DNA from 2 places in the Cupriavidus sp. UYPR2.512 genome. Region 1 is predicted to be linked to the other one. Evidence: predicted binding sites of a transcription regulator. Region 1 holds the regulator's gene; the other holds the start of a gene.

Evidence for each region. Region 1 encodes NrdR, which represses ribonucleotide reductase genes. Its sites were predicted from a motif close to CACNANATNTNGTG; they were not measured.
Region 2: a site for NrdR is predicted at 8,879-8,892, ahead of A3A5_RS0111300 (ribonucleoside-diphosphate reductase subunit alpha). Genes of this name have one in related genera too.

The regions. Positions count from the first base shown of each region.
Region 1 is NZ_KB902964.1:50,281-64,555, forward strand. It holds gene tolA (cell envelope integrity protein TolA) at 1-113, opposite strand, end outside; gene tolR (protein TolR) at 150-593, opposite strand; gene tolQ (protein TolQ) at 665-1,348, opposite strand; gene ybgC (tol-pal system-associated acyl-CoA thioesterase) at 1,345-1,749, opposite strand; ZMP/ZTP riboswitch at 1,905-2,050, shown strand; gene glyA (serine hydroxymethyltransferase) at 2,178-3,425, shown strand; gene nrdR (transcriptional regulator NrdR) at 3,581-4,048, shown strand; gene A3A5_RS0114025 (hypothetical protein) at 4,418-4,810, shown strand; gene A3A5_RS0114030 (PilW family protein) at 4,807-5,721, shown strand; gene A3A5_RS0114035 (pilus assembly protein) at 5,715-6,335, shown strand; gene A3A5_RS0114040 (PilC/PilY family type IV pilus protein) at 6,332-8,185, shown strand; gene A3A5_RS0114045 (prepilin-type N-terminal cleavage/methylation domain-containing protein) at 8,182-8,640, shown strand; gene A3A5_RS0114050 (Tfp pilus assembly protein FimT/FimU) at 8,651-9,205, shown strand; gene ribD (bifunctional diaminohydroxyphosphoribosylaminopyrimidine deaminase/5-amino-6-(5-phosphoribosylamino)uracil reductase RibD) at 9,258-10,373, shown strand; gene A3A5_RS0114060 (riboflavin synthase) at 10,434-11,054, shown strand; gene A3A5_RS0114065 (hypothetical protein) at 11,064-11,306, opposite strand; gene A3A5_RS0114070 (hypothetical protein) at 11,789-12,070, shown strand; gene A3A5_RS0114075 (hypothetical protein) at 12,084-12,677, shown strand; gene A3A5_RS0114080 (hypothetical protein) at 12,674-12,919, shown strand; gene ribBA (bifunctional 3,4-dihydroxy-2-butanone-4-phosphate synthase/GTP cyclohydrolase II) at 13,215-14,275, shown strand, end outside.
Region 2 is NZ_KB902920.1:87,485-101,759, forward strand. It holds gene A3A5_RS0111255 (2OG-Fe(II) oxygenase) at 1-43, shown strand, start outside; gene A3A5_RS0111260 (LysE family translocator) at 201-824, shown strand; gene A3A5_RS0111265 (hypoxanthine-guanine phosphoribosyltransferase) at 887-1,429, opposite strand; gene ffh (signal recognition particle protein) at 1,484-2,878, opposite strand; gene A3A5_RS0111275 (inner membrane protein YpjD) at 3,010-3,948, shown strand; gene A3A5_RS0111280 (PP0621 family protein) at 3,955-4,257, shown strand; gene A3A5_RS0111285 (sensor histidine kinase) at 4,254-6,359, shown strand; gene A3A5_RS0111290 (sigma-54 dependent transcriptional regulator) at 6,385-8,007, shown strand; gene ampD (1,6-anhydro-N-acetylmuramyl-L-alanine amidase AmpD) at 8,004-8,615, shown strand; gene A3A5_RS0111300 (ribonucleoside-diphosphate reductase subunit alpha) at 9,116-12,049, shown strand; gene A3A5_RS0111305 (ribonucleotide-diphosphate reductase subunit beta) at 12,202-13,389, shown strand; gene A3A5_RS43195 (hypothetical protein) at 13,397-13,549, opposite strand; partial or broken gene A3A5_RS41215 (LysR family transcriptional regulator) at 13,700-13,852, shown strand.

The DNA.
Region 1 (14,275 bases):
CCGTAGTACAGCACGACGGCCAGCAGCATATGCATGAAGAGCGCGAACAGGAAGGAACGCAGGGTTCCCCGCTCCTTGACCGGCTGGTAGGGATAGGCGGCGACGGTCTTCATCAGGCGCAACGGCAATCAGATAGGCGCTTCAATGCGTCAGGAGGTCTTGGACTTGACCATCAGGCCGACGCGCTTGATGCCATCGGCTTTCAGGATCGACATCACGTCCAGCACCGCCTCATACTTGACCGCGCGGTCGGCGGCAATCACCACCGGCTGGTCGGGATTCTCGTTCTGGCGCTGGTGCACAAAGTCGAGCAGGCCCTGCTTGTCGAGCTTGCGCTCGAAGGCGTTGCCGGCGTTGTCCTTGCCGCGCGCGATGAGCTGGCCGCTCTCGTGCACGGTGACCACGATCGGCGGCGCCTTCTGCTGCGGCGTGGCGTTGGCCACGGTGGGCAGGTCGACGGTGGCGGGGCTCACGATCGGCGCCGCCACCATGAAGATGACCAGCAGCACGAGCATGACGTCGATATACGGCACGACATTGATCTCGGCGCTGGCCCGGCGGCGCGAGCCGCCGCGGCGCTGAATGGCTGCCATTGCAGGACTCCTGGAAACGCCGGCCCGGGCTTGCGCCCGGACCGTCTGGATTAGATTCGATACGTGTGCAGTTAGCGCGCCTGCCGTTGCAGGATGTTCAGGAACTCTTCCATGAAGCTCTCGAACCGGATCGCCAGGCGGTCGATCTCCGTGGCATAGCGGTTGTAGGCGATCACCGCCGGAATCGCCGCGAACAGGCCGATCGCGGTCGCCACCAGCGCCTCGGCAATACCGGGGGCTACCGATGCGAGCGTCGCCTGCTGCACATTCGACAGGCCGCGGAACGCGTTCATGATCCCCCAGACCGTGCCGAACAGGCCGATATACGGGCTCACCGAACCGACCGACGCCAGGAATGGCAGATGCGATTCCATCACATCCATCTCGCGCTGGTAGGCCGCGCGCATCGCGCGCCGGGCCGCATCGAGCAGCGCGCTGGCTTCGTTGCCGCGCTCGCGCGCCTTCAGGAACTCTCCCATGCCGGATTCAAAGATCCGCTCCAGCGCGCCGGTGTTGTGGCGGTTGTTGAGGGCACTGTTATAAAGCGCCTGCAGGTCGCCGCCGGCCCAGAAGTCACGTTCGAACCCCTCGGTCTGGGTGCGCGCCGAGCGCAGCGCCAAGTGCTTGCGGAAGATATAGGTCCACGAAAACAGGGACATGACGAGCAACAGCGCCATGACGGCCTGTGCCAGCAGGCTGGCGTGGAGCACCAGCGTTATGATCGACATGTCTTGCGTGACGGTCACGGGATTCATCGTGCGGACTTGATGGTAGCTAAAACGGGGTCGGGAATCGGGGCGGGACGGCAAGTGCTTCGATCGACACACCCAACACGGATCGCGCCCGAGGCCAGCATCACCTCGCCACGCCAGGCTTCCTGGGAGAACTGGACCGAGGCCGGGCCGACCCGGTCGATGCGCGTGCGGATCTCGAGCTGGTCATCCAGCCGGGCGGGCGCATTGTAGTCCACCGCCGTGCTGCGGACGATAAAGACCACGCCCGCCTCGTCGGCGAGCGACTGCTGCTCGATGCCGAGCGAACGCAGCCACTCGGTGCGGGCGCGCTCGAAGAACTTCAGGTAGTTGGCGTAGAACACCACACCACCCGCGTCGGTGTCTTCCCAGTACACCCGTAGGGTCCAGACAAAGTTTGTCATGGCCGCGATTGTAACGGAGAGCGATCGCGGTTTCGTGTAAACCCGCATGGCGACTTTGCAACAGCAAGTTGCTGGCCAGCCCTTGCCAGTCCTTGCCTGGCGGGGCCGACGGCTTGCAGCGGGCGCCCGCCTCGCGCTACACTGCGCGCAACCATTCCATCTTGCGCGACTGGCGAAGTCAGTGGGCACTACCACGAGGAAGCGCAAGTTCTCTGGCGTGACGTTCATTACGCGTTCGCGTAACGTTCAGCACGCCTAGGCGTGAAGTTCTTTGCGCCTGCCGCTCGCCTGGGCAGCGAATGGGAAGCAGGGTGCGCCCTGCACCGACGGTTACAAAGTGCCGCCGGTGCTGGTCGCCGCTAGCCTTCCCCGCGCGCCCTACCCCCGATGCGTGAATCGGATTCCCTATTTTTCAGACGAGTTTCGCCATGTTCGAACGCAGCCGTTTTACGATCGACCAGATCGACCCCGAGGTCTTTGCCGCCATCCAGCAGGAAAACCAGCGCCAGGAAGACCACATCGAGCTGATCGCCTCCGAGAACTACACCTCGCCGGCCGTGATGGCCGCCCAGGGTTCGCAGCTGACCAACAAGTACGCCGAGGGCTATCCCGGCAAGCGCTACTACGGCGGTTGCGAGTACGTCGACATCGTCGAGCAGCTGGCCATTGACCGCGTCAAGCAGCTGTTCGGCGCCGAAGCCGCCAACGTGCAGCCCAACTCGGGCTCGCAGGCCAACCAGGGCGTGTACTTCGCCGTGCTCAAGCCGGGCGACACCATCATGGGGATGAGCCTGGCCGAAGGCGGCCACCTGACCCACGGCATGGCGCTGAACATGAGCGGCAAGTGGTTCAACGTGGTCAGCTACGGCCTGAACGCCCAGGAAGACATCGACTACGACGCGCTGGAAAAGCTGGCGCAAGAGAAGAAGCCCAAGCTGATCATCGCCGGCGCCTCGGCCTTCGCGCTGCGCATCGACTTCGAGCGCATCGGCCGTGTGGCCAAGTCGATCGGTGCCTACTTCATGGTCGACATGGCCCACTACGCCGGCCTGATCGCCGCGGGTGTGTACCCGAACCCGGTGCCGCACGCCGACTTCGTCACCACCACCACGCACAAGAGCCTGCGCGGCCCGCGCGGCGGCGTGATCCTGATGAAGGCCGAACACGAGAAGGCCATCAACTCGGCGATCTTCCCCGGCATCCAGGGCGGCCCGCTGATGCATGTCATCGCCGGCAAGGCAGTGGCGTTCAAGGAAGCGCTGACCCCCGAGTTCAAGGAATACCAGCAGCAAGTGGTGAAGAACGCCGCCGTGCTGGCCGAGACCCTGATCGCGCGCGGACTGCGCATCGTCTCGGGCCGCACCGAGAGCCACGTGATGCTGGTTGACCTGCGCGCCAAGAACATTACCGGCAAGGAAGCCGAGCGCATCCTGGGTGAAGCGCACCTGACCGTGAACAAGAACGCCATTCCGAATGACCCGGAAAAGCCGTTCGTGACCTCGGGCATCCGCGTTGGCTCGCCGGCCATGACCACGCGCGGCTTCAAGGAAGAAGAAGCCCGCATCGTCGGCAACCTGATCGCCGATGTGCTGGACAACCCGCACGACGCCGCCAATATCGCCAGCGTGCGCGAGCAGGCGGCAGCCCTGACCAAGCGTTTCCCGGTCTACGGCTGATGCATCGAGGCCGCCCATGCGTGTTCGCATGAGCGGCCGGCAGCTCCGCAAGCCGGCGCCCCGGGGCGCCGGCTTGCGGGCCTCGCCAACCCGCCCCGCCACCGCAGAACGACAACACGGACAAGGCGACGGGGTTCAACTGAAGGTGGTCCGGCATGAAATGCCCCTTTTGCGGTCATTCCAATACCCAGGTACTCGACACGCGCATGTCGGAAGACGGCGATGCCGTGCGCCGGCGCCGCCGCTGCGAAGCCTGCGACCGCCGCTTCACCACCTATGAGCGGATCGAGCTGTTCTTCCCCGCCATCGTCAAGAAAAACGGCTCGCGCGTGGACTACACCCGCGCCAAGCTGAAGGATTCCATGCGCCTGGCGCTGCGCAAGCGCCCGGTCTCGGCCGAGGCCATCGACGAAGCCATCACCCGCATCGAAGAAAAACTGCTGGCCCTGGGCGAAAAGGAAATCCCCAGCAGCCAGGTCGGCGAACTGGTGATGCGCGAATTGCGCAAGCTCGACAAGATTGCGTATATCCGCTTTGCTTCGGTGTACCGGAGCTTTGAGGACGTGTCGGAATTCCGCGAAGTGCTGGACGAGTTTGCGGCGTCCACCCCCCGGAAGGGGTAGCAAAGTAACAAAATCGTTGTTTAATCCCCGTTGCTCTCCCGCAAGGCCCGCTTGTCGCATATTAAAAGGGCCGGGATCCTACTCGCCCGTAGGCTATACACGCACGCTGGCCGCTGCGATGCAGTCTGCCCAGGTGCTGATGGGACTGGGCACCGGCAACCAGAGACTCGTCGATATCAGCCAGTTGGGCAGGGTCCGCGTATGCGCGCCCGTGCCGACACAAACCACGGTGTGTCAGTAAGCCAGGCTGCCTGGTAGCTGATCCCAGGAAAACCGAAACAACATTCTGCAAATCCTTCACGCTTAGGCACGTATTCGCCTGCTCGCGACAGCTACTTTGACGGTCCCTGCCAGTCTCGGTGACCGCCCATGCCGGATCTTCGCAAGCCAGCACATCAAACTGCCTGCCCGCACGGCAAGCGCCGCTGCACCAGCCGCCCCGCCGGCTTCGCCCTGCACGAAACGCTTTGCGCGCTGATCGTCGTGGCAGCCGGGCTGATGCCAATGATGGGGACGGCGCCGAAGGCGCTCGCCCACCTGCGCAAACTCGACGCCCTGGCCCAGGCTGCACGCCTCGCCGTGGAAATCACTGAGCTGGACACCGCGCAGCCGGCACTGCAAAGCGAGCGGCCAGACCTCTGGTCGAGCCGGTGCGGAAGCATCCCGGCGTTTCCGTGCCCCGATGGCGCGCGACTGATCATGGCAGGACGGCTTGGCGGGCAGCCCGGCATACCCTCGATCGTCTTGTGGGTGCAGCCATGAGGTGGCAATCATCCAAGGCGTTTTCGCTGATCGAATTGCTGGTCGGGCTGATGCTTGGGCTGGTTGTCACTGCGGCAGCTATGGTGGCGTTCCAAGCCTCGCGCACCGCCTACCTCACCGCCACCGACCGCATTCTGCTCGAGGAACGCGGCCAGCGCGCACTGACCATCATCGCGTCGCTGCTGCGCCAGTCGGGCTGGCCTGGGGAGCCCATATCCGCCACCTCCAGCGCAGCATTGCCCGCCGTCAGCGGCGCCGACAACTGCGGCCAGCCCGCCATGGGTGCCATGCCGTCCTGCGGCAAATCCGGCATCGGCCGCAGCGACGCGCTGTTGGTACGCTTCAGCGGCAGCGCACTGACCACGGCACCGGCCCAACCGGACGAGACCATGGTCGACTGCAGCGGCTACGCGGTTGCTGCGCGCATGGACGGCGCCAATGCAAACAGTGGCTACGTCGCCACCAACGTCCTCTACGTCGCAGCAGGCAGCGATGGCGTGCCGCAACTGCTGTGCCGCTACCCGGCGCGCCGCAATGGCGTGATCGACGGCATCGGCTGGACCTCCGGCGCGCTGATCCGCGGCATCGAGTCACTGCAGGTGCGCTACGGCCTGGATACAGACGGCGACGGCCGCGCGGACCGCTTCGAGACGGCATCCACGATCCAGCCACTGGGTGAATCCGCCTGGCATCGCGTGGTAGCCGTGCAGGTTGCCATTGCCGTGCGCGGCGACCGGCCGGGATCCGCGGCGGCAAACCCGGGCCACAGCGCCGACCCGTTGCCAACGCCCGGCACCGCGGCCGGCGATCTGGCGCCGGCCGCGGCATCGCAGGCAGTCACCGCGCGCCGCGTCTTCGCCACCACGGTACGGCTGCGCAATGCGCCACGCTGCCAGGAGACACTGTGCTAGCCCGCCGCCACCTTTCATGCCGCCGCCAGTCAGGCGCCGTCACGCTGCTGCTTTGCGGCACGATGCTGCTGCTGGTCGTGCTGATCGCTGCCGGTGCGCTGCACATGCTGTTGTCGGGCCGGCAACTTGTCGTCATGCAGCTCGAACGCGAAATCGCCTTCCGGGCCGCCGAGGTCGCGTTGCTCGACGCCGAGGCGGACCTGCTCGCGGCAGCGGCATCGCCAGACATGACGGGCCGGCTCGACAACTGGCCAGCGCCCGGGCACTGCGGCAGCGGCCGTCAGGCCGGCCTGTGCCGGCCCGCGGTGGCAGGCCCGCCTGTATGGCAGCCCTGGCTGCTGGCGGACACCAACGCGGGGGCCAACGCGGATGCGGTCGGCGTGCCGCTGGGCCGCTTTACCGGTGCGACGCTGCCGGAGCTGCCCGCTGGCACGCTCGGCACGCGGGAACTGCCGCGGTATGTCGCCGAGATCCTGGACGAAGCACCGCCCGGCTACAGCGCCCCGGACACCGCTTCCGCCACCACGCTGGCGCCCCGGATCCGGATCACGGCCATCGGGTTCGGCCGCAGCCGCGCCGTGCGCGCGGTGGTCCAGAGTGTGTTCCAGCCATGAATCGCCGCGCCGTCGTTGCCCTCGCCTGTCTTGCCATGACCTTCGCGCCGGGGTTCGCTGCCACCGGCTCCGAAGCAGGCCGGCTGCCATTGGCTTACCGGACCACGGACGGCGCGTATCCGTGGACCGGGCGCTTGTTCGCTGTCGGCTGGCAAGGATCGGCGCCGGCGCTGCCGCCTGCATTATGGGAAGCCGGCGAGCGCCTCGACCGCCAGCCCGTTGCATCGCGCCGGATCTTCACGTCCTCAGCGCCGACGGGCGCAGCGCCGCCGCACGCCATACCGCTGCAGTGGGACGCGATCGACGCGGCTTTCCGGGACACCGATAGCGTGGACACGCTGAAGCGCCTTGACCGCTCCCATCTCGAATGGCTGCGCGGCGACCGTACCCAGGCGGGTCTGCGGCCGCGCGACACGCGGCTCGGCAACGCGGCAGGCGCCCGTGCGCGGGTGGTGGCGCCGCCAGCCTGGGCGCCCGGCAAACCCGGCCACACCGGCTTTCGCCTGCGCTACGGCCTGCGCCCGAATATGGCCTGGCTGGGCACCAACGATGGCCTGCTGCACGGGTTCGATGCCGCGACCGGAGAAGAGCGCGCCGCCTATCTGCCAGGGGTGCTGTTGCCCTACGCCGCCGCCATGCCGGCGGCCGGCGCACCGCTGGTGCCCGCGCCCTGCCCCCGCCCGGAAGCGCAGGACGTGACGGTCCGCGGCGAATGGCGCACCGTCTTGCTGTGCGGCGTCCCTGGCAGTGCCGGGGCCGGCAATCCCGCAGCAGCCTTTGCGCTTGACGTTTCGGATCCCGACGGTCCGATGCCCTTCACGTTGTTATGGGAGCTCGCCGCCACTGACACATTGCCACTGTCCGCACGCGGCCCGGTGCGTGCGGCCGGCGTGCCTGGCCAGGACGGATTGCGCTGGTACGCAGTGATGACACTGGCTGCCACCACCAATGACAAGTCGATGGCAGCCCGTTCCGGCCTCGCGCTGCTGCCGCTCGACAAGCCTGCCGGCGCGGCATGGGCCGGCCAGCATGCCATCCGCACCCTGCCATTGCCAGAGCGGGGCTGCCAGGGCAATCCGGCGACCGGCAACCTCGTTGCGGTCAGCGTGCTGTCCGACATGACAGGCGCTGCACGCACCGTGTATGCGACGGACGATGCCGGCCAGCTATGGCGATTCCCGCTCGCGGATGCGCCGCCATCAGGCAGCGCGGCCGCCGCGTCGTGCCTGCACAGGATAAAGGGGCCAACGCAGCCACTCACGGAAGAGCCGCCGGTGCTGCTGGGCGCCACGACGGCGCCGGTGGTGGTCTATGGCGCGGGCAACGAACTCGCGGCAATACCGGACCGCTCGGCCCCGCACGGCACCAGCCTGGTTCCAGTCATGACACAAGCCAGCGACGGCGGGCACATCCTGCGGGCGCAACCGGTCTCCGCCGACAGCGCCGGCTGGCATCTGACGCTGCCCAACCCCGGCGAGCAGGTCGTGCAGATCCAGGCCGTATTCCCGGGCTATCTGCTGTTCGTCACGCGCACGCCCGATGGCGCGCAACGGGCCTACCTGGTGCTGGCCGGGACCGGAGACTCCGTCGCCCAGGCCAGCAACGGCGAGCGCCTGCACGTCGCCACTGGCCATCTGTTGCCACCGGGTGCCAGCGTGTTCGTCACCGCCACCGAATTGCCGGCAACACCGGCGCAACCTGGCCTCGCCTCACGCCAGGCCCACGAGTTGTCGCTCTGGGCCGTCGATGGCAACGCCGCCACGCGCCTGTCGCACACACTGGCCAGCCGGCGCACCGGGCGCTTGCGCTGGCGCGAGATCGTCGGCCCGGCCCGGGAGGACCTGCCTTGACCGCCGCCACACCCGCGTGCCAGCGCTGCAACGGCTTCAGCCTGGTCGAGCTTGCGGCGGCACTGGCCATCCTGGCCATCCTCGCGAGCCTTGCCGTGCCCGCGTGGCACGGCTACCTGATGCGGGGATGGCGCGCCCAGGCGCGTGCTGCCCTGACGGCATCGATGCTGCAACTGGAGCGGCACGCCGTCGGCGCCATGACGTTTGCCGCGGCGTTGGATGCCGAAGCGCCGGCCGGGGAATGGCCGCTCCCGGTACCGGCTGCCGGCACCGTGCGCCATCTGGTGACGGCGGCACCCTGCCCGCAAGCCGCCCTGGATGCCTGCGTCGAATTGCGGGCCATCCCGCAGCAGTCCGACCCCGAGTGCGGAGTGCTGATCCTGCGCAGTACCGGCCAGTGGCTGTCGCTGCCCGAAGGCGAGGCCGTGGCACGGCCGCTTCCGGCGCATTGCTGAGACCAGGAAGATGACCTGCGCGCCCCGCCGCCAGCATGGGCTGGCCCTGGTCGAACTGCTCACCGGCCTCGCCATCCTGGCGCTGCTGGCCAGCTCAGCCTATCCGGTATTCAGCGGCCTGCTGGCCCGCCAGCAAGTGTCGCTGGCAGCCGACCGGCTGGCGGCATCGCTGGCACTGGCGCGGGCCACGGCCCTGGCGCGGCGGGTCGAGGTGACCCTCCAGCCGCTGCCGGGCGAGACCACGCTGGACCGTGGCTGGCAGCTGGTCGTGGGGAATGCGCAACGTGGCGACCCGGAGCGCAGCGCCGTGCTGTCGGTCGTCGAGCCGGGCATGCCCTGCCTGTGGGTCACGCTGCGCCAGACCGCCCGCGGCACGAATGTGCTGAAATTCCTGCCTGTGGGATACTCTCGATCTGAGCAAGGCGGTTTCCAGGCCGCTACTTTCACGCTCGGCTGCCGTGGGGAGCAGCGGCAAGTCAGGCTGGGCGCGCAGGGACGTATCCGACTCTGCACACCCGGCCGCGACGCTGACTGCGATGCGACGGACTCCTCCGGACCACCATAACCCGGCAGCCCTGTATTCCAGATCGCTGCGCCAAGGCAAACGCAACCGCCGAATGTTTTCCGATACCGACCACGCCGCCATGCAACAGGCCCTTGCGCTCGCCGCGCGGGGCATGTTCATCACCACGCCCAACCCGCGCGTCGGCTGCGTGCTCGTCAAGGATGGCCAGGTCATCGGCCAGGGGTTCACCCAGCCGGCCGGGCAGGACCATGCCGAGATCCAGGCGATGAAGGACGCGCTGGCGCGCGGGCTGGACCCGGCCGGCGCCACCGCCTATGTCACGCTGGAGCCGTGCAGCCATTTCGGGCGCACGCCGCCGTGCGCCGATGCGCTGGTGCGCGCGGGCGTGACGCGTGTGGTGGCGGCCATGGAGGACCCCAACCCGTCGGTGTCCGGGCGCGGCCTGCAGCGGTTGCGCGAAGCCGGCGTCGATGTGCGCTGCGGCCTGCTGGAAAAGGAAGCGCGCGACCTGAATATCGGCTTCGTCTCACGCATGACGCGCGGGCTGCCGTGGGTGCGCGTCAAGGTGGCGGCATCGATGGACGGAGGCACCGCGCTGCATGACGGCACCAGCCAGTGGATCACCGGCCAGGCCGCGCGCGACGACGGCCATGCCTGGCGCGCACGTGCGTGCGCGATCCTGACCGGCATCGGCACCGTGCGCGACGACAACCCCGCGCTGACGGTGCGGGCCATCGCCACGCCGCGCCAGCCGCAGCGGGTGCTGGTCGATTCGCGGCTGGAGGTCCCGCTGGACGCGCAGATCCTGACGCCGGACACCAGCGAGTTGGCCAAGCCGGTGCTGGTGTTCTGCGCGGTGGAGGACCGGCAACGCCAGCGCGCACTGGAAAGCCGTGGCGCCGAAGTCGTCGTCCTGCCCAACCCGCACGGCAAGGTCGAGTTGCGCCGCATGCTGGAAGAACTCGGCCGGCGCGGCATCAATGAGCTGCACGTGGAGGCCGGCTTCAAGCTCAATGGTTCACTGGTGCGCGAGCATTGCGCCGACGAGCTGCTGATCTACCTCGCGCCCAAGCTGCTGGGCGATGCCCAGGGCATGTTCAACCTGCCGCCGCTGGCGCGGCTGCAGGATGCCGCGCAGTTCCGCTGGCATGAGATCCGGCAGATCGGCGACGACCTGCGGCTGATCGCCCGGCGCAACGACGCATAGAGCGGCACATACCGGCACCGCGTATCCAGATTCCAAATACCCAAAGCAGAAGACACCACCATGTTTACAGGCATTGTCGCGGCAGTCGGCCGCATTGATTCCGTTACCCCGCTGGGTGCCGCCGATGCCGGCGTGCGCTTGCATATCGCCGCGGGCGGGCTGGACCTGTCGGACGTCATCATCGGTGACAGCATCGCCATCCAGGGCGCCTGCATGACCGTGATCGCCATGGCGCCCGACAGTTTCGACGTCGAAGTCTCGCGCGAGTCGCTGGACAAGACCGTGGGGCTGGCGAGCACCGGCCGCGTCAACCTGGAAAAGGCTCTGCGCCTGGCCGACCGCCTGGGCGGCCACCTGGTGTCCGGGCACGTCGATGGTCTGGGCGAAGTCGTGCACTTCGCGCCGGTAGGCGAATCGCATGAACTGCGCATCCGCGCCCCGCGCGAGCTGGCACGCTACCTGGCCTACAAGGGCTCGGTCGTGGTGAATGGTGTGTCGCTGACCGTCAACCGCGTCAATGACGAAGCCGACGGCTGCGTGTTCTCCATCAACCTGATCCCGCACACCGTGGAAGTCACCACGCTGCAGGAACTCAAGCCGGGCGCACGCGTGAACCTGGAGATCGACCTGATCGCCCGCTATGTGGAGCGGATGCTGTCGACCGCGCAGGCCCCCGCGTAATACCGCGGGCTACTTGCCCTCGTCGGGCACGTTATAGGCCTCGCGCAGCTTGTCGGTGAAGGGGCGCAGCGCTTCCACGCAGGCGCTGCTGTTGCCGCCTTCCATCGTGGACAGGCTCCAGTTGCAGCCGCCGGCGTCCGGCGCGTGCCAGACCACATCGCCAAAGCAGGCGCCCTCGCAGGCGGCAAACTTCGACTGCTCGGCGCGTACCAGGGCACGCAGTTCGGCCTTGTTCTTGATCTGCCTCGACATCTTTGTCTCCCTTTGTTGTGCAAAGTCTGCTGGCGCGATCGGGCTGGCGCCCTGATCTGAAGTCCGGACCGCCGCTTGCCAGCGCGGCGGCATTCAGGGCTGGGCGTGCCCTTTTGTCGCGAGCATACGCTGACAACCCCCTCCTGTGGCAATTTGCTTGCGCCGTCGCCCCCGGGGAAAGTGCGCCGCGCGGAGCCCGGCAGCTTTGTTGTAAGTCAGCTGGTTCCTGCAACGCCCGAGGCCTAGAATGATGTGGGAGCGCTTGCAGTCCATGTATGCCCACAGGCGCTCGCCACTCGTTCCCGGGCCTCCCCCCTCGACAACGTCTAGCACCGGTGACTGCTGAAGTCACTCACGGGGACCACCTGGACCCTCATGCCCCCCTGCCCGCCGCGCCGCGCGCTCGTTCGCGAGCTGGCGCTCCCGCCGTTGCTTTCAACTGCCGGCCGGATTGCTGCCCGGCACCCATGAAGGAAACCACCGTGCCCGACCCCACCGCCAGAATCCTGTATCAGCGACTTCCGGCCACGCGCCTGCTGCGTGACCGGCACCCTACTGCGCCGATGCGCGCGCGCCTGGGCTTTGTGCGCCTGGCCGCGACCCACCTGCACCGTGCCGCCACCCTGCTGATCGACTGGGACCAGGCCGTGGGCAACGGATGGCCGCGGCTGCAGTCGCCGTCCTCCCCCCTGGCGAAAACATTCCGGCGCCCAGGCGCCCGGCGTTTCGCAGGCTTTCCGTGGTCCAGCGGCAAATGGACCTGACACCAAACGAGGCATGACCATGCGCAGCCTGCTGTATTTCCGGCTGAACGACATTGCCGCGGCAAGGCGCGCGCACGCGCAGCTTGGCGAGCTGGCCGCGACTCCCGCACGCATCGACGGGCCATGGTTCTTCCAGCGCGACGACCAGCCGGCCGAAGGCCTGCCCGCGCCCCACGCGGCGCAGATCACATATCGCAATGAAGTCGCGGCGGCCGGCCTGACCGCCGGCGCACTGGTGGTGGCCTGGATCCTGTTCCGCTACGGCACGCCGGCCAACGCGGCCGCGGGCTTCATGGCCTACTTTGGCGGCATGGCGCTTGGCGCCGTGATCGGCCGGTGGCTGGGCAGCGTGATCGGTGCCGGGATCATGCGCGCCGGCCTGAGGCGGCAGAAGCGGCAAATGTCGGCAGGCCAGCTGATGATGATCTGCGCGTGCGATCCGCACACAAAGGGGCGGATCTGCGAGATCGCCCAGGATGCCGGCGCCGCCGCCATCGACCCGCAAGATGGCCGGCTGCCGCTGCGCGGCTGGCTGACGGACCGCCACTGGCCTGCCTGGCTTTCAGGCCATGGCCAGCGCGCTGCCCCACACAGGAAACACGCATGAGCGAAAGTTTTTTCTATCAGCATTGCCACGTCGTCGTGACACTGGCCGAGGTCACCTTCGGCAAGTGGGAATGGACCTATGCGCTGGACGCGCATGCCAGTTTCACGAAACCCAACGCCGGCTTCCTCACGCGCGAGCTCGCGCTGGCTGACGCGACCCGCGCGGCCAGGGCGCGCATCGCCAGGACCTTGCGGCTGCGCGCCACAGGCCACGACGGCACACCGCTGGCCGCCGCGGCATAGGCTCCGGCCGAGCCCGGCACCGGCGCCCTGCCGGCAACGGGGCGGCCCATGGAGCACCGCTCTCCCCACCCGCTTCAGGCAGGCGCCGTACTTTCCGGTGCCATCGCCTCACGCGTTGCCTGCCTTGGCGTACAATACCCGGCTTGACTGGGCAACCTGCCGGGCGTATATGGCCTGGCCGGCCCGGCCCGACGCCCCGCCTCAGTCCGGCCGCTTTCAACCGCGGCCATGGTTCCTGCCCCAGCTATTCGCCGGTTTTTCGCTCGACTCGCCCCAATTTGCCGTTCAGCACGCCATGACAATCGCCCGTACCGAAGACATCATTGCCGACATCCGCGCCGGCCGCATGGTCATCCTCGTCGATGAGGAAGACCGCGAGAATGAAGGCGACCTGGTACTGGCTGCCGATTTCGTCACACCGGAAGCGATCAATTTCATGGCCAAGCACGGCCGCGGGCTGATCTGCCTGACCCTGACGGCCGAGCGCTGCCGCCAGATGGACCTGCACCCGATGGTCAGCCGCAACGGCACCCAGCACGGCACCAACTTCACGGTGTCGATCGAGGCCGCCGAGGGCGTGACCACCGGCATTTCCGCCGCTGACCGCTCCCGCACCGTGCAGGCCGCCGTCGCCCGCGACGCCAGACCGGCCGACCTGGTCCAGCCCGGCCATATCTTCCCGCTGACGGCCCAGCCCGGCGGCGTGCTGATCCGCGCCGGCCATACCGAGGCCGGCTGCGACCTGGGCGCGCTGGCAGGCCTGACGCCGGCGGCCGTGATCTGCGAGATCATGAAGGACGACGGCACCATGGCGCGCCTGCCGGACCTGATCGAGTTCGCGCAGGAACATGACCTGAAGATCGGCACCATTGCCGACCTGATCCACTACCGCAGCCGCACCGAGAGCATTATCGAGCGGGTTGGCGAGCGCGCCATGCAGACCCCCTACGGCACCTTCCACAGCATCGCCTACCGCGACAAGCCCACCGGCCAGGCGCACCTGGCGCTGGTCAAGGGTTCGCCCGCGCCGGACCAGGAAACGCTGGTGCGCGTGCACGAGCCGTTCTCGGTGCTGGACCTGCTGGAAGTGAAATGCACGACGCACTCGTGGGGCATCCCGGCCGCCATGCAAGCCATCGCCGAGGCCGAGACCGGCGTGATCGTGCTGCTGAACTGCGGCGACACCGTCGAGCAGCTGTTCACGCAATTCAGCGCGCTCGACGCACCGCAGTCGCGCCCGCGCCGCAAGCCGGACCTGCGCACCTACGGCATGGGCGCGCAGATCCTGAAGGATGTCGGCGTGGGCAAGATGCGCGTGCTGGCCGCCAGGCAGCGCATGCCCAGCATGACCGGCTT
Region 2 (14,275 bases), on a different contig from region 1:
CACCAAATGGCTGCGCGAACGGCCGTACCGCAGCGAGGCGTAAGCCTGCCCGTGGTGAACCCATAGAACGGGCCGGGCGCGCCCTGCACTGAACCAGTCGGCATATCTGTCCCGTATCGGTATTAATTCCCAAAATTGTACCGGTACTGTACCGCTCACTGACCGTAGACTGACTCCCTGAATGCGCCCTGGAGTCAGTCATGGAAGTGTCCCAACTCGCCGCCGGAACCGGTGTCTTTGCCGCGTTTGCCGGCTTTGCGCTGGTGTCGTCGATCACCCCCGGTCCCAATAACACGATGCTGCTCGCCTCGGGCGTGAACTTCGGCTTCATGCGCACGGTGCCGCACCTGCTCGGCGTCAGCATTGGCTTTGCGCTGATGGTGGGACTGGTCGGGCTGGGGCTGGGATCGCTGTTCCAAGCCTTCCCGTGGACCTGGCAGGTGCTGCGCGTGGTGGCGACGGTCTACCTGATATGGCTGGCGTGGAAGCTGGCCACGGCCGGCGGCGTGCAGGACCAGCAGGTCAAGCGGCCGATGGGCTTCTGGGCCGCGGCGGCGTTCCAGTGGGTCAATCCCAAGGCGTGGGTGATGGCGGTGGGCGCGTGCAGCACCTACGTGCTGCACGGCAACCTGTGGCTCAACGTGCTGCTGCTGGCGGGGATCTTCGGGGTGGTCAACCTGCCCAGCGTAGCAATGTGGGCGTTGTGCGGCTCGGCGCTGCGGCGCTGGCTGGCGCGGCCAAAGGTGCTGCGCGCTTTCAATATCGGCATGGCGGTGCTGCTGCTGGCCTCGCTCTGGCCGATCCTGGGGTCGCACCAGGCGTGACGTGCTTGCTCCCCTCTCCCGCCTGCGGGAGAGGGGAGCAAACCATCAGTCCTTCAGATTATTCACACCAACGCGCGGATCGCGTCCAGGTTGCGCCAGTACCCCTTGGCATCCATGCCGCAGCCAAAGACATAGCGGTCGGGCACGGCAAAGCCGCAGAAGTCCGGGTGCATGGGCTTGGCCTTGCTGAGGGTCTTCTCGCACAGCACGGCGGCGTGGAATTCCTTGGCGCCCATATCCATGATGCGCTCGCGGATGGCGGCCATGGTCTCGCCTTCATCCAGGATATCGTCCAGCACCAGCACCACGCGATCCTTGACCGATTCACGCGGGGCCACGCGCCACTGCATTTCGCCGCCCACGGTCTTGTTGTTGTAGCGCGAGAGGTGGATGTAGTCGAACTCCAGCGGGAAGGCCAGCTTGGGCAGCAGCATGCCGGTGAAGACCACCGCGCCGCCCATCACCGACAGCACCAGCGGGAAGGCATCGCCCATCTTGGCGGTGATGTCCGTGGCCATGCGGTCCAGCGATGCCTGGACTTCCGCGGCGGAGACGATTTCTTCGGAGTTGGCCCACAGCTCGCGGGCCTGTACGGCGCTCATCATGATGTTTGTCCTGTTCTTTTGCGGGGGAGGCAAGTCGGGTTGCGGCGACGGATTCTAGCGGTTGAAGAGGCCCTTCATGCCGCCCTTCATCGCGCCCATCTGGCGCATCATCTTCATCATGCCGCCGCCCTTGAGCTTCTTCATCATGGACTGCATCTGGTCGAACTGGTTGAGCAGGCGGTTCACTTCCTGCACCGGCACGCCGGCGCCCGCGGCAATGCGGCGCTTGCGGCTGGCCTTGATCAGCTCGGGCTTGGCGCGCTCGGTGGGCGTCATGCTGTTGATGATGCCTTCCATGCGGGCCACCTGCTTCTCGGCCTGGTCCATGTTGGCGCCCTGCGCCTGCTGGGCGAACTGCGCCGGCAGTTTGTCGACCAGGCTGCCCAGGCCGCCCATCTTCTTCATCTGGCCGATCTGCGCCTTGAAGTCTTCCAGGTCGAAGTCACCGGTCTTCTTGATCTTCTTGGCCAGCTTCTCGGCCGCTTCCATGTCCACGCCGCGCTGGGCTTCCTCGACCAGCGCGAGGATGTCGCCCATGCCCAGGATGCGCTGGGCCATGCGGTCGGGGTAGAAGGGCTCCAGGCCGTCCAGCTTCTCGCCGACGCCGACAAACTTGATCGGGCGGCCGGTGATATGGCGCACCGACAGTGCCGCGCCGCCGCGCGCGTCGCCGTCCAGCTTGGTCAGCACCACGCCGGTCAAGGGAAGGGTGTCGTTAAAGGCCTTGGCGGTGTTGACGGCGTCCTGGCCCAGCATGGCGTCGACCACGAACAGGGTTTCGGCGGGTTTCAGCTCGGCGTGCAGGGCGGCGATTTCCTGCATCATCAACTCGTCGATACCGAGCCGGCCGGCCGTGTCGACGATCAGCACGTCGTGGTAGTGCTTGCGCGCCCAGTCCACCGCCGCGCGGGCGATGTCCACGGGCTTCTGGTCCGGCTGCGACGGGAAGAAGTCGGCGCCGACCTGCTCGGAGACGGTCTTGAGCTGGGCAATAGCGGCGGGACGGTAGACGTCGCAGGAGACCGTCAGCACCTTCTTCTTTTTGTTTTCCTTGAGCCACTTGGCCAGCTTGCCCACGGTGGTGGTCTTGCCGGCACCCTGCAGGCCGGCCATCAGGATGATGGCGGGCGGCTGCACGGCCAGGTTCAGCTCGGCTTCCTTGTTGTTGCCGCTGGCAGCGTCGGCGCCGCCGATCACCGCGGTCAGCTCGCGCTGGACCACGCCGACCAGGGCCTGGCCCGGGGTGAGGCTGCTGACAACCTCCTCGCCCATGGCCTTTTCCTTCACGCGGGCAACGAATTCGCGCACGACCGGCAGCGCCACGTCGGCTTCGAGCATGGCAAGGCGCACTTCGCGCAGCATCTCGGCGGTGTTGGCCTCGGTCAGGCGCGCCTCGCCGCGCATGGTCTTGACCACACGCGCCAGGCGTTGAGTGAGATTGTCCAGCATGGCAGGAATCGGGGGAGAAGTCGGAGCAGGGCTCGGGGCTGAAATCGGAGGCAGTCCGGCACACGGGGCGGGCCTGGAGCACCGGTTCAACCGGCCGCCACCGTCCGTGGGCACTAAGGTAAACTGCGTAAATGGTCATTGTACTGTATGCCCTGACGGCACTTCTCTATTGCGGCCTGGCCTATCACGGCTGGGCCACGCGCCATCCACGCGTTGCCACCGCTGCCGGCCAGGCAGGGGGGGCGACCTCGGCCGTGCTGGTGGCCGGCGGCGGCCCCATTCCCCCGGCGGGCGGCGCGCACGGCGAAGGGCGCCCGGCCTGGTGGCACGTGCTGATGCTGGCGGCGCTGGCCAGCCACGGCTTGCTGCTGCATGAAACCATCTTCCCGGCCGAGCGCATGATGTTCGGCTTTGCCTTTGCGCTGTCGGCCATGCTGTGGCTGGGCGTGGGCATCTACTGGATAGAGAGCTTCTTCTTCTCGCTGGCGGGGCTGGGCCTGATCGTGATCCCGGTGGCGCTGGTGGCCAGCCTGATGCCGCTGGCCTTCCCCGGTTCGCAGATCCTGGGCTACGCGGCGCGGCCGCTGTTCAAGCTGCATTTCATCATCGCCAACGTGGCCTACGGGCTGTTCACGCTGGCGGCGTTCCACGCCTTCCTGATGCTGCTGGCTGAACGGCGCCTGCACGGCTTCCGGCACGCGCCGGCGCGGCCGCCGGAGCAGCAACCCAGCGAATGGCTGGGCCGCTGGCTTGACCTGCTGCCACCGCTGCTGACGCTGGAGAAGCTGCTGTTCCGGCTGATCGGCGCCGGCTTTGTGCTGCTGACGCTGACCATCGGCTCGGGCCTGCTGTTCTCTGAAGAGCTGTTCGGCCGCGCCTTCCGGCTGGACCACAAGACGGTGTTCGCGCTGATCTCATGGGCCATGTTCGGCGGCATCCTGGCCGGGCGCATCTTCCGCGGCTGGCGCGGCAAGGTGGCGCTGCGCTGGGTCATCGCCTCGTTCGGCATCCTGCTGCTGGCCTATGTCGGCAGCCGTTTCGTGATTGAAGTCGTCCTGCATCGTCTCTGATCTTCCATGGCACGTATCCTGATCCTGCTGGCCGTGGTGCTGGGCGTCTTCTGGTGGCTGCGCGCCCGGGCCGAGGCCCGGCTCGCTGAACACCGCGCGCGCCAGGCCCGCGAGGCCAGCCAGCGCACTGGCGCCGCCGGCCCGGCCGATGCCACCGCCGAACCCATGGTCCAGTGCGCCCAGTGCGGCGTGCACCTGCCGCAGGGCGAGGCCATTGCCTGGCGCGGCCTGCATTACTGCCGCCGCAGCCACCTGCCTGACGAAAGCCGGGCCGAGGGCGGCGACGGCAGCGGCGGCCCGCACCCATGACAGAGCCGGCGTCGTCGGGCTGGCACCGGCTGAACGCCTGGCGCGGCCTGGCGCAGTTGTGGCGCCAGCCCGAGCCGCCTGACTTCCACTGGCGCCTGCTGCGCTATTTCTGCTGGACCCGCGTGGCGGTGGGCCTGCTGCTGGTCGGCTTTGCGCTGATGCAGCGCGGCGAGCCGGCACCCGTCACCGCCGTCACGAATGCGATCCCGCCCGTGCCGTTCGACCTTTGGCGCCTGGGCGGCATCGAACACGCGGCGGCCATGACCATTGCCGTGCCCTATCTTGGCATTGCCCTGGCGATGCTGGCCGGCACGCTGTGGCGCCGGCACTTCCATCTGCGCGTGCGGGTGCAGGTGCTGGCCGACCTCGCCCTGCTGGCGCTGGTCTTCAGCGTGCTGGGGCGGGGCGGGCAGGCCGAGGGCCTGGCCATGATCTTCCTGCTGCCGGCGCTGGAAGCCGGCGCGCTCACCAGCCTGCTGTTCGCGCTGTTTGCCGCGTCGATCTCCGCGCTGGTGGTGATGAGCGGGCCCTTCATGCACACCATCCTGCTGCGCCAGGCCGATGCCGGGCTGCTGGGCTCGGGCCTGTTCGGCCTGGTGTTCATGATCGCGGCGCTGCTGATGTATATGCTGGCCAACCGCCAGATCGCGCAGGAGCGCCTGGCGCTGGCGCGCGAGCAGGAGCTGCGCCTGCAGCAGCTGGTCAACCGGCTGATGGTCAACGACATGCAGGACGGCGTGATGCTGATGCGCGCCAACGGCGCGGTGGTGGCGGCCAACCCGGCGGCGGTAGTGCTGCTGGGCGTGCAGTCGCATGAGCGCATCTACTCACGCCGGCTCGGTGGTACGGCAGGGCAGGGCGGCGAAGCTGTGCTGTTCGACCTGCGCCGCATCCCGCGCCTGCAGCCGCTGATGGAGATGCTGCGCGACTGGCTGCACAGCAAGGACGATGTGCCGCGCATCCTGCAGCTGCTGCCGATGGCGTCCGGCACCGCGCTGGCCGACGGCACCATGCAGCACACCCGGCTGCGGCTGCGCTTTGTGCTGCCGGGGCTGGCAGGATTGCGGTCGACCATGGCGCATGGCCGCACCGTGCCGGCCACGCTGGATACGGCCGCCTGGAGCGAACTGTCGCCCGAAGCCGCCGGGCGCCTGCGCCTGGCCATCGCCCAGAACGAGGCCATGGCCTGGTCGCAGGAGGATGAGGCGCTGTTGCGCAGCGAGATGCGCGACACCGTGCTGGTCCATATCGAAAGCTGGGAACGCATCGCCGAGCAGGTGCAGCAGGAAAAGCTGGCCGCCATGGGCCGGCTGGTGGCCAGCATCGCGCACCAGATTCGCAACCCGCTGGCGGCGATCAGCCAGGCCAGCGAGCTGCTGGGCGATTCCGGCCGGCACGATCCCGCCGCGCAGGACCATGGCGGCGCCGATGTCGATATCGACCCCCGCCTGCTGCGCATCATCAACGACAACGTGCGCCGGCTGGACCAGGTCGTCTCAGACGTGCTGCAGATGTCGCGCCGCCCGCGCACCGGCCGCAGCACCGTGCACCTGGCGCAGGCGCTGCCCGAGATCGTCGAGCGCTGGCGCGCCGAAATGCGCTCGCGCCGCCCGCAGGCCGGCGAGACCCGCCCGGCAGGCCGGGCCGACATCAACGCCAATGCCATCCGGCTGACCGTGGACGTGGCCCAGCCGGTGGTGTTCGACGCCTCGCAGCTGCAGCAGGTGCTGGGCAACCTGCTGGACAACGCCTGGCGCTACTGCAGCCGGCTGCCGGGCTCGATCCGGCTGCTGGCGCATGCGCTGGACCAGCACCATGCCGAGCTGATCGTCTGGAACGACGGCGCCGAAGTCGCGCGCGAGCACCAGCGCAGCCTGTTCGAACCGTTCTTCACCAGCAATGCCCAGGGCACCGGGCTGGGGCTGTTCATGGCGCGCGAGCTGTGCGGCGCCAATGACGCCCAGGTGCGCTACGGCGCCATCGCATTGCCGGCGCTGCTCGAGCGCACCGGCATGCTGGCCCCCGCCGCGCGCGATACACTGCCGGCCAAGGCCTTCGTGCTGACGCTGCGCATTGAAAACGCCGACGCGGCCGCCGCCTGACCTGTCCCAACCCAGCTACCACTCCATGCCACCGCGAATGTCCCGAGCGCCCGATCCCATCCTGGTCATCGACGACGAGGCCGACCTGCGCGAGCTGCTGGACATCTCGATTCGCCGCATGGGCCATGATGTGGTGCTAGCCGGCTCCCTGGCCGAGGCGCGCGAGAAGCTGGCCCAGGGCCGCTACAGCCTGGTGCTGACCGACATGCGCCTGGGCGACGGCCTGGGCATCGAGATCGTGCGCCAGCTGTCGGCCGCGCCGGAGCGCATCCCGGTGGCGGTCATCACCGCCTACGGCAGCGCCGACAACGCCGTAGAGGCGCTCAAGGCCGGCGCCTTCGACTACATCGCCAAGCCGGTCTCGCTGGAACAGCTGCGCAGCCTGGTGCTGAACGCGCTGGGCCGCCAGCAGCGCGACAGCACCGATGCCGAAGCCGCCGCGGCCGAGCGGGCCGCCGACCGCGCCGCGGCGCTGCTGCCCGGCCATTCCGCCGCCATGCAAGAGGTGCGCCGCTCGCTGTCGCGGCTGGCGCGCAGCATGGCCCCGGTGGTGATCAGCGGCGAATCCGGCAGCGGCAAGGAGCGCGCCGCGCGCGCCATCCATGCCACCAGCGGGCGGGCAGCGCATCCCTTTATCGCCGTCAACTGCGGCGCCATCCCCGAGAACCTGATGGAGTCCGAGTTCTTCGGCCATGTCAAAGGCGCCTTCACCGGTGCCGACGGGGAGCGCGGCGGCTTCTTCCAGGCCGCTAACGGCGGCACGCTGCTGCTGGACGAGGTGGCCGACCTGCCGCTGCCGATGCAGGTCAAGCTGCTGCGCGCGCTGCAGGAGCGCCGCGTGCGCAAGATCGGCGCCAGCCGCGAAGACGCCGTCGACGTGCGCGTGATGTGCGCCAGCCACAAGGACCTGGCCGCGATGGTGGCGGCCGGGCAGTTCCGGCAGGACTTGTATTACCGGCTGAACGTGCTGGCGCTGCGCATGCCCACGCTGCGCGAGCGCGGGGAAGACATCCCGGTGCTGGCACGCGCCATCCTGGACCACCTGGCGGTGCGCTACGGCGACCCGCACCCCAAGCGGCTGTCACCGCCGGCGCTGCAACGGCTGGTGGCCTACCCCTTCCCGGGCAATGTGCGCGAGCTGGAGAACCTGCTGGAGCGCGCCTACGCCTTTGCCGAAAGCGAAGAGATCGAGCTGGCCGACCTGGGCCCGCTGGACGCCGGCGCCGAGCGCGCCGGGCTGATGCATGCCCCCGCGCCGGCAACGGCGCCAAACTATTACGCCCCCTGGGGCGCCACAGGCATGTGGGCGCCGGTGCGGCCGGCCGCCGCGCCTGCGCCGGCCCTGGCAGAGCCGCCACCCGTGGCACCGGCCCCGGCCAGCGCGCCCGAAGCTGAGCCTGCCGGCGACCCCGCCGAACGTGCCTGCCGCGGCATCGTCTTCCCGATCGACCTGCCGGCCAGGCTGGAAGCCGTGGAGCGCGAGCTGATCCTGCAGGCGCTGGCGCAGACCAACTTCAACCGCACCGCGGCCGCGCCGCTGCTGGGCCTGAACCTGCGCCAGCTGCGCTACCGCATCCAGCAGCTGGGCATCCGCGAAGCCATGGACGCCGCCGACCGCAGCGCCGTGGAAGGCGAGGGCACGCCATGACCAGGCCCGCGCACCGCTACCTACCCGATGCCGACGGCTGGGTCCCCGCCGCGCGCCGCGTGCCGTCGCCCAACTTCGACGCGCGCCCGGCCGGCATGCCGGTGGACCTGGTGGTGCTGCATAACATCAGCCTGCCGCCGGGCCAGTTCGGCAGCGGCGACATCGAGGCCTTCTTCCAGAACCGGCTCGATCCCGGCAAGCACCCGTTCTTTGCCACCATCCACCAGGTGCAGGTGTCCGCGCACTTCCTGGTCACCCGCGAGGGTGAACTGGTGCAGTTCGTGCCGTGCACACAGCGGGCCTGGCATGCCGGGCAGTCCGATTTCTTCGGCCGCGCCCGTTGCAATGATTTTTCCATCGGCATCGAGATCGAGGGCTGCGATGACCTGCCGTTCACCCTGGCCCAGTACGACACCGTGGCCGCGCTGGTGCCTGCGCTGCTGGCCGCCTACCCGGTGCGCGCGATTGCCGGCCACAGCGACATCGCCCCGGGGCGCAAGACCGATCCCGGCCCGCATTTCGACTGGAAGCGCTTTGCCACAGAAGCGTCATTGCCGCCGGGTATGCTGCCGTATCGCTGCGGATCGGCCCCTCCCTCGGGTGACTGATTCATAACGTCTTTCCCCACGCCAGGGCGCCCAGTCCTGGCGCTGATGCCCCACGTCCGTGTGGGGCTATCGCACCGTCGCAACAATCAAAAAAATTTTTGTGAAATGTGCAGTTGCGAACGGTCTGGCGAAAACCCTTGCGAGTCCTAGGCTTGCGGGCATGTGGCGCTGCCGCACTGACGCCTGCGCCCTCCAAAAAGCGCTTGTCAAGACTGGTCATTCGCATTCGTTTCACTATACTTAGCCCAGTTTCAGGCAGCACCCACTATATCTAGTAGTCAAACCGGGGAGCCGGCCCAGGGGTCAGTTGGGGATCACGAAGTTCGTGCATCGTCCCGAACCTCCCTCTAAGGCCAGCGAATCACAAGAGTCCCTGGCGAAATGTTCACGTAAAGGCAGTCTGTCCGAACCCGCTTTCCAGCCGGGAGGGACGTTCTTTTCGCCGCATTTCGCCAGGGACTCTTTTGTCTCTTATTTCCAGGGTAAAAACAGGAGTTCTCATGCAAACGGCCCAGAACGAAATCACCACGGGTGGCGCCGCCGCCGGTATCGCACCGACCGCGCAGCAGACCCCCGCCAACGCCGCCAATACGAATTACCCGGATCACAAGATCATTCGTCGCAACGGCGCTGTGGTGGCTTTCGAGCCGTCCAAGATCGCCGTTGCCATGACCAAGGCCTTCCTCGCCGTGAACGGCGGGCAGGGCGCCGCTTCCGCGCGCGTGCGCGAGATCGTTGAGCAACTGACTGACAACGTGGTGCGCGCGCTGGTGCGCAGCCGCCCCAACGGCGGCGCCATCCATATTGAAGACGTGCAGGACCACGTGGAACTGGCGCTGATGCGCTCGGGCGAGCATGAAGTGGCCCGCGCCTACGTGCTGTACCGCGAGAAGCGCAAGGCAGAACGCGCCAGCGCCAGCGCCGAGGCCGTGGCCCGCGTGCAGGAAGGCGGCATCAGCGTCAACGTGACCGACGGCGGCGTGAGCCATCCGCTGGACATCGCCGCGCTGCACGCCCTGATCGACAACGCCTGCTCCGGCCTGGGCAATGCCGTCAGCGCCGAGCCGATCCTGAAGGAAACCCTGAAGAATCTGTACGAAGGCGTGCCGATGACCCAGGTGTACGACTCCGCCATCCTGGCCGCGCGTACCCTGATCGAAAAGGACCCGGACTACAGCCAGGTCACCGCCCGTATCCTGCTGCACACCATCCGCAAGGAAATCCTGGGCGCGGAAGTGACCCAGAGCGAAATGGCCACGCGCTACGCCGAGTACTTCCCCAAGTTCATCGCGCGCGGCATTCAAGCCGAGCTGCTGGACGAGCAACTGGCCACCTACGACCTGGCCCGCCTGGGCGCGGCGCTGGACGCCGGCCGCGACTTCCAGTTCAACTACCTGGGCCTGCAGACCCTGTACGACCGCTACTTCCTGCATATCGATGAAACCCGCATCGAAATGCCGCAGGCCTTCTTCATGCGCGTGGCCATGGGCCTGGCGCTGAACGAGAAAGACCGCGAAGCGCGCGCCATCGAGTTCTACCAGCTGCTGTCGTCGTTCGACTTCATGTCGTCCACGCCGACCCTGTTCAACTCGGGCACCCGCCGCTCGCAGTTGTCGTCGTGCTACCTGACCACCGTGTCGGACGACCTGGAAGGCATCTACGAAGCGCTGAAGGAAAACGCGCTGCTGTCCAAGTTTGCCGGCGGCCTGGGCAATGACTGGACCAATGTGCGCGCACTGGGCTCGCACATCAAGGGCACCAATGGCAAGTCGCAAGGCGTGGTCCCGTTCCTGAAGGTAGTGAACGACACCGCCGTGGCCGTGAACCAGGGCGGCAAGCGCAAGGGCGCGGTCTGCGCCTACCTGGAAACGTGGCACCTGGACATCGAAGAATTCCTGGAACTGCGCAAGAACACCGGTGACGACCGCCGCCGCACCCACGACATGAACACGGCCAACTGGATTCCGGACCTGTTCATGAAGCGCGTGATGGAAGCCGGCGAGTGGACCCTGTTCTCGCCCGCCACCTGCCCGGACCTGCACGACAAGGTTGGCAAGGAATTCGAGAAGGCCTACCTCGGCTATGAAGCCAAGGCCGCCAGCGGTGAACTGAAGCTGTTCAAGAAGCTGCCCGCGCTGCAACTGTGGCGCAAGATGCTGGGCATGCTGTTCGAGACCGGCCACCCGTGGATCACCTTCAAGGATCCGTGCAACATCCGCAGCCCGCAGCAGCACGTGGGCGTGGTGCACAGCTCCAACCTGTGCACGGAAATCACGCTCAATACCAATGAGAGCGAGATCGCCGTGTGCAACCTGGGCTCGGTCAACCTGGTCGCCCACATGACCAAGCAAGCCGACGGCACCTACGCGCTGGATCACGCCAAGCTGCAGAAGACCGTGCGCACCGCCATGCGCATGCTCGACAACGTGATCGACATCAACTACTACGCTGTCGACAAGGCCCGCAATTCCAACCTGCGCCACCGTCCGGTCGGCATGGGCATCATGGGCTTCCAGGATTGCCTGCACGTGCTGCGTACGCCGTACTCCAGCGACGCCGCCGTCAAGTTTGCCGACACCTCGATGGAAGCGGTGTGCTACTACGCCTACCAGGCTTCGACCGAACTGGCCGAAGAGCGCGGCCGCTACAGCACCTATGAAGGCTCGCTGTGGGACCGCGGCATCCTGCCGCAAGACTCGCTCAAGCTGCTGGCCGAAGAGCGCGGCGGCTACCTGGAAGTGGACCTGTCCAGCACCATGGACTGGGACGCGCTGCGCGCCCGCATCAAGCAGCACGGCATGCGCAACTCGAACTGCATCGCGATTGCGCCGACCGCCACGATCTCGAACATCATCGGCGTGTCCGCGTGCATCGAGCCGACGTTCCAGAACCTGTACGTCAAGTCCAACCTGTCGGGCGAGTTCACCGTGGTCAATGACTACCTGGTGCGCGACCTGAAGGAACGCGGCCTGTGGGACGAAGTGATGGTTGCCGACCTGAAGTACTTCGACGGCTCGCTGGCCCGCATCGACCGCATCCCGCAAGACCTGCGCGACATCTACGCCACCGCGTTCGAAGTCGAGCCGACCTGGCTGGTCGAAGCCGCCAGCCGCCGCCAGAAGTGGATCGACCAGGCCCAGTCCCTGAACATCTACATGGCCGGCGCCTCGGGCAAGAAGCTGGACGACACCTACAAGCTGGCCTGGCTGCGCGGCCTGAAGACCACGTACTACCTGCGCACCATGGCTGCCACGCACGTGGAGAAGTCGACCGTGTCGCGCGGCTCGCTGAATGCGGTGTCGTCGGGTAGCGATGGTGGCTCGGCCATGGACGCAGCGGCCGCATCGGCCCCGGCCATGCCGGAAGCGGAAGGCGCGGTCTGCACGATGCGCCCGGGCGATCCTGGCTTCGAAGAGTGCGAAGCCTGCCAGTAATCACGCAGTAGCGAAGTAATCAACCACCCCCGGGGTTTGCTCCCCTCTCCCGCCTGCGGGAGAGGGGCCGGGGGAGAGGGCCGGCGCCACCACAACGTGAGCCGTCATCTTTGACCACCGCGCCCCCCAATCGAATCACGGAGAATCACATCATGCTGAGCTGGGACGACGACGTTCAAGCCACCCCGCAGGCCGCACCGCAGCCTGCCCTGCAACCCGCTGCATCGGCTGCCACCGCTGACCAGCAAGGCGTCCTGCCGCCGAGCGCCACGCAAGGCGGCATCCTGGGCAACAACCCCAACGCCGCCGCCGCGCAAAGCAACCGCCGCGTCAACGCTGCCGACAAGCGCGTCATCAACGGCTCGACCGACGTCAACCAGCTCGTCCCGTTCAAGTACAAGTGGGCGTGGGAAAAGTACCTGGCCGGCTGCGCCAACCACTGGATGCCGCAGGAAATCAACATGTCGCGCGACATCGCGACGTGGAAAGACCCCAACGGCCTGACCGAAGACGAGCGCCGCATCATCAAGCGCAACCTTGGCTTCTTCGTCACCGCCGACTCGCTGGCCGCCAACAACATCGTGCTGGGCACCTACCGCCAGATCACCGCGCCGGAATGCCGCCAGTACCTGCTGCGCCAGGCCTTTGAAGAGGCCATCCACACGCACGCCTACCAGTACATCGTTGAATCGCTGGGCCTGAACGAAGCCGAGATCTTCAACGCGTACCACGAAGTGCAGTCGATCCGCGACAAGGACGAGTTCCTGATCCCGTTCATCGACACGCTGACCGACCCGTCGTTCAAGACCGGCACGCCGGAAAACGACCAGAAGCTGCTGAAGTCGCTGATCGTGTTCGCCTGCATCATGGAAGGGCTGTTCTTCTATGTGGGCTTCACGCAGATCCTGGCGATGGGGCGGCAGAACAAGATGACTGGGGCGGCAGAGCAGTATCAGTACATCCTGCGGGATGAGTCGCTGCACTGCAATTTTGGTATCGACCTGATTAATCAGATCAAGCTGGAGAATCCGCATCTTTGGACGGCGGAGTTCAAGGCTGAGATCACGGAGTTGTTCAAGAAGGCTGTTGATCTGGAGTACCGCTATGCTGAGGACACGATGCCGCGTGGGGTGTTGGGTCTGAATGCGCCGATGTTTAAGTCGTATCTGCGGTTTATCTGCAATCGTCGGTGCCAGCAGATTGGGTTGGATCAGCTGTTCCCGAATGAGGAGAACCCGTTCCCGTGGATGTCCGAGATGATTGACTTGAAGAAGGAGCGGAATTTCTTTGAGACTCGGGTTATTGAGTATCAGACGGGTGGGGCGTTGAGCTGGGATTGAGTGTTAGTTAATCAACGATAAAAATGGGAGCCGAAGGCTCCCATTTTTCTTGGCTAAAGTGGCTGCTATCGGCCACCGACGGACGTTCGTTCAGGCCCACGCCCGGACATTCGAACGTCGTCTTTACCGCTGACAGCGGCTCTTCGTTGGATGCTGCCATGCAGCTCATCGATGGTCATGCCATTCGGCAAGGAACAGTAGCCCAAAGTCGATGACCGTCTTGCTGTCGCTAATGACCTGGGGGTCAAGCCATACATCGCGCGGAGCTTCGCCCTCCTCGAACGAATGTAGGAAGCTGAAGCAGGGAGAGGTGGAGCTCGTCACCAATTCACGCCGTTACAACCTTGCGCGTCGGGAGGCGGATCTGGTTTTCCACATCACGCCTTTCGACGAGCCCGATGTCATCCAGCGCAAGCTGATGCATATTGACTACGCGTTGTATGGGTGTGTCGACCTCGTGGCCGCGCATATTTTCGAGCACTCGTGGGATGAGAAACGAACGAGTGACAGCGAGACCATAACTGGCCCATTCTAACGGCCGTTGTTGGCCCTTGCTATGGGCCGTGAAGGGGCCGTGAAGGCCGTCGCGGTCGACGCCGCCAAAACGGTATCTGCGTGGCGCTCGCGCATCGGCGGCGTGTAAATCCTGTTTTCTATAGAGCGCCGAAATTTGACATTGCTGGCCTTGCTGCTGTCAAGCGTCCTGGTGGCCGGCCTGCTTAATACTTTCGTCCGTGCCCTACACCTGTTTCTCGCCTGGCCCTGTTCCGGCTGTTGTTGGTCGGATTGCGGTTCCTGTCCCAGGCTGCTCTCGATGTCGCCGCTGAATTCCGTACCCATAGCGCAACGCCAGTGGAAACCGCTAAAAGGGTTCCTTGACTGCTGC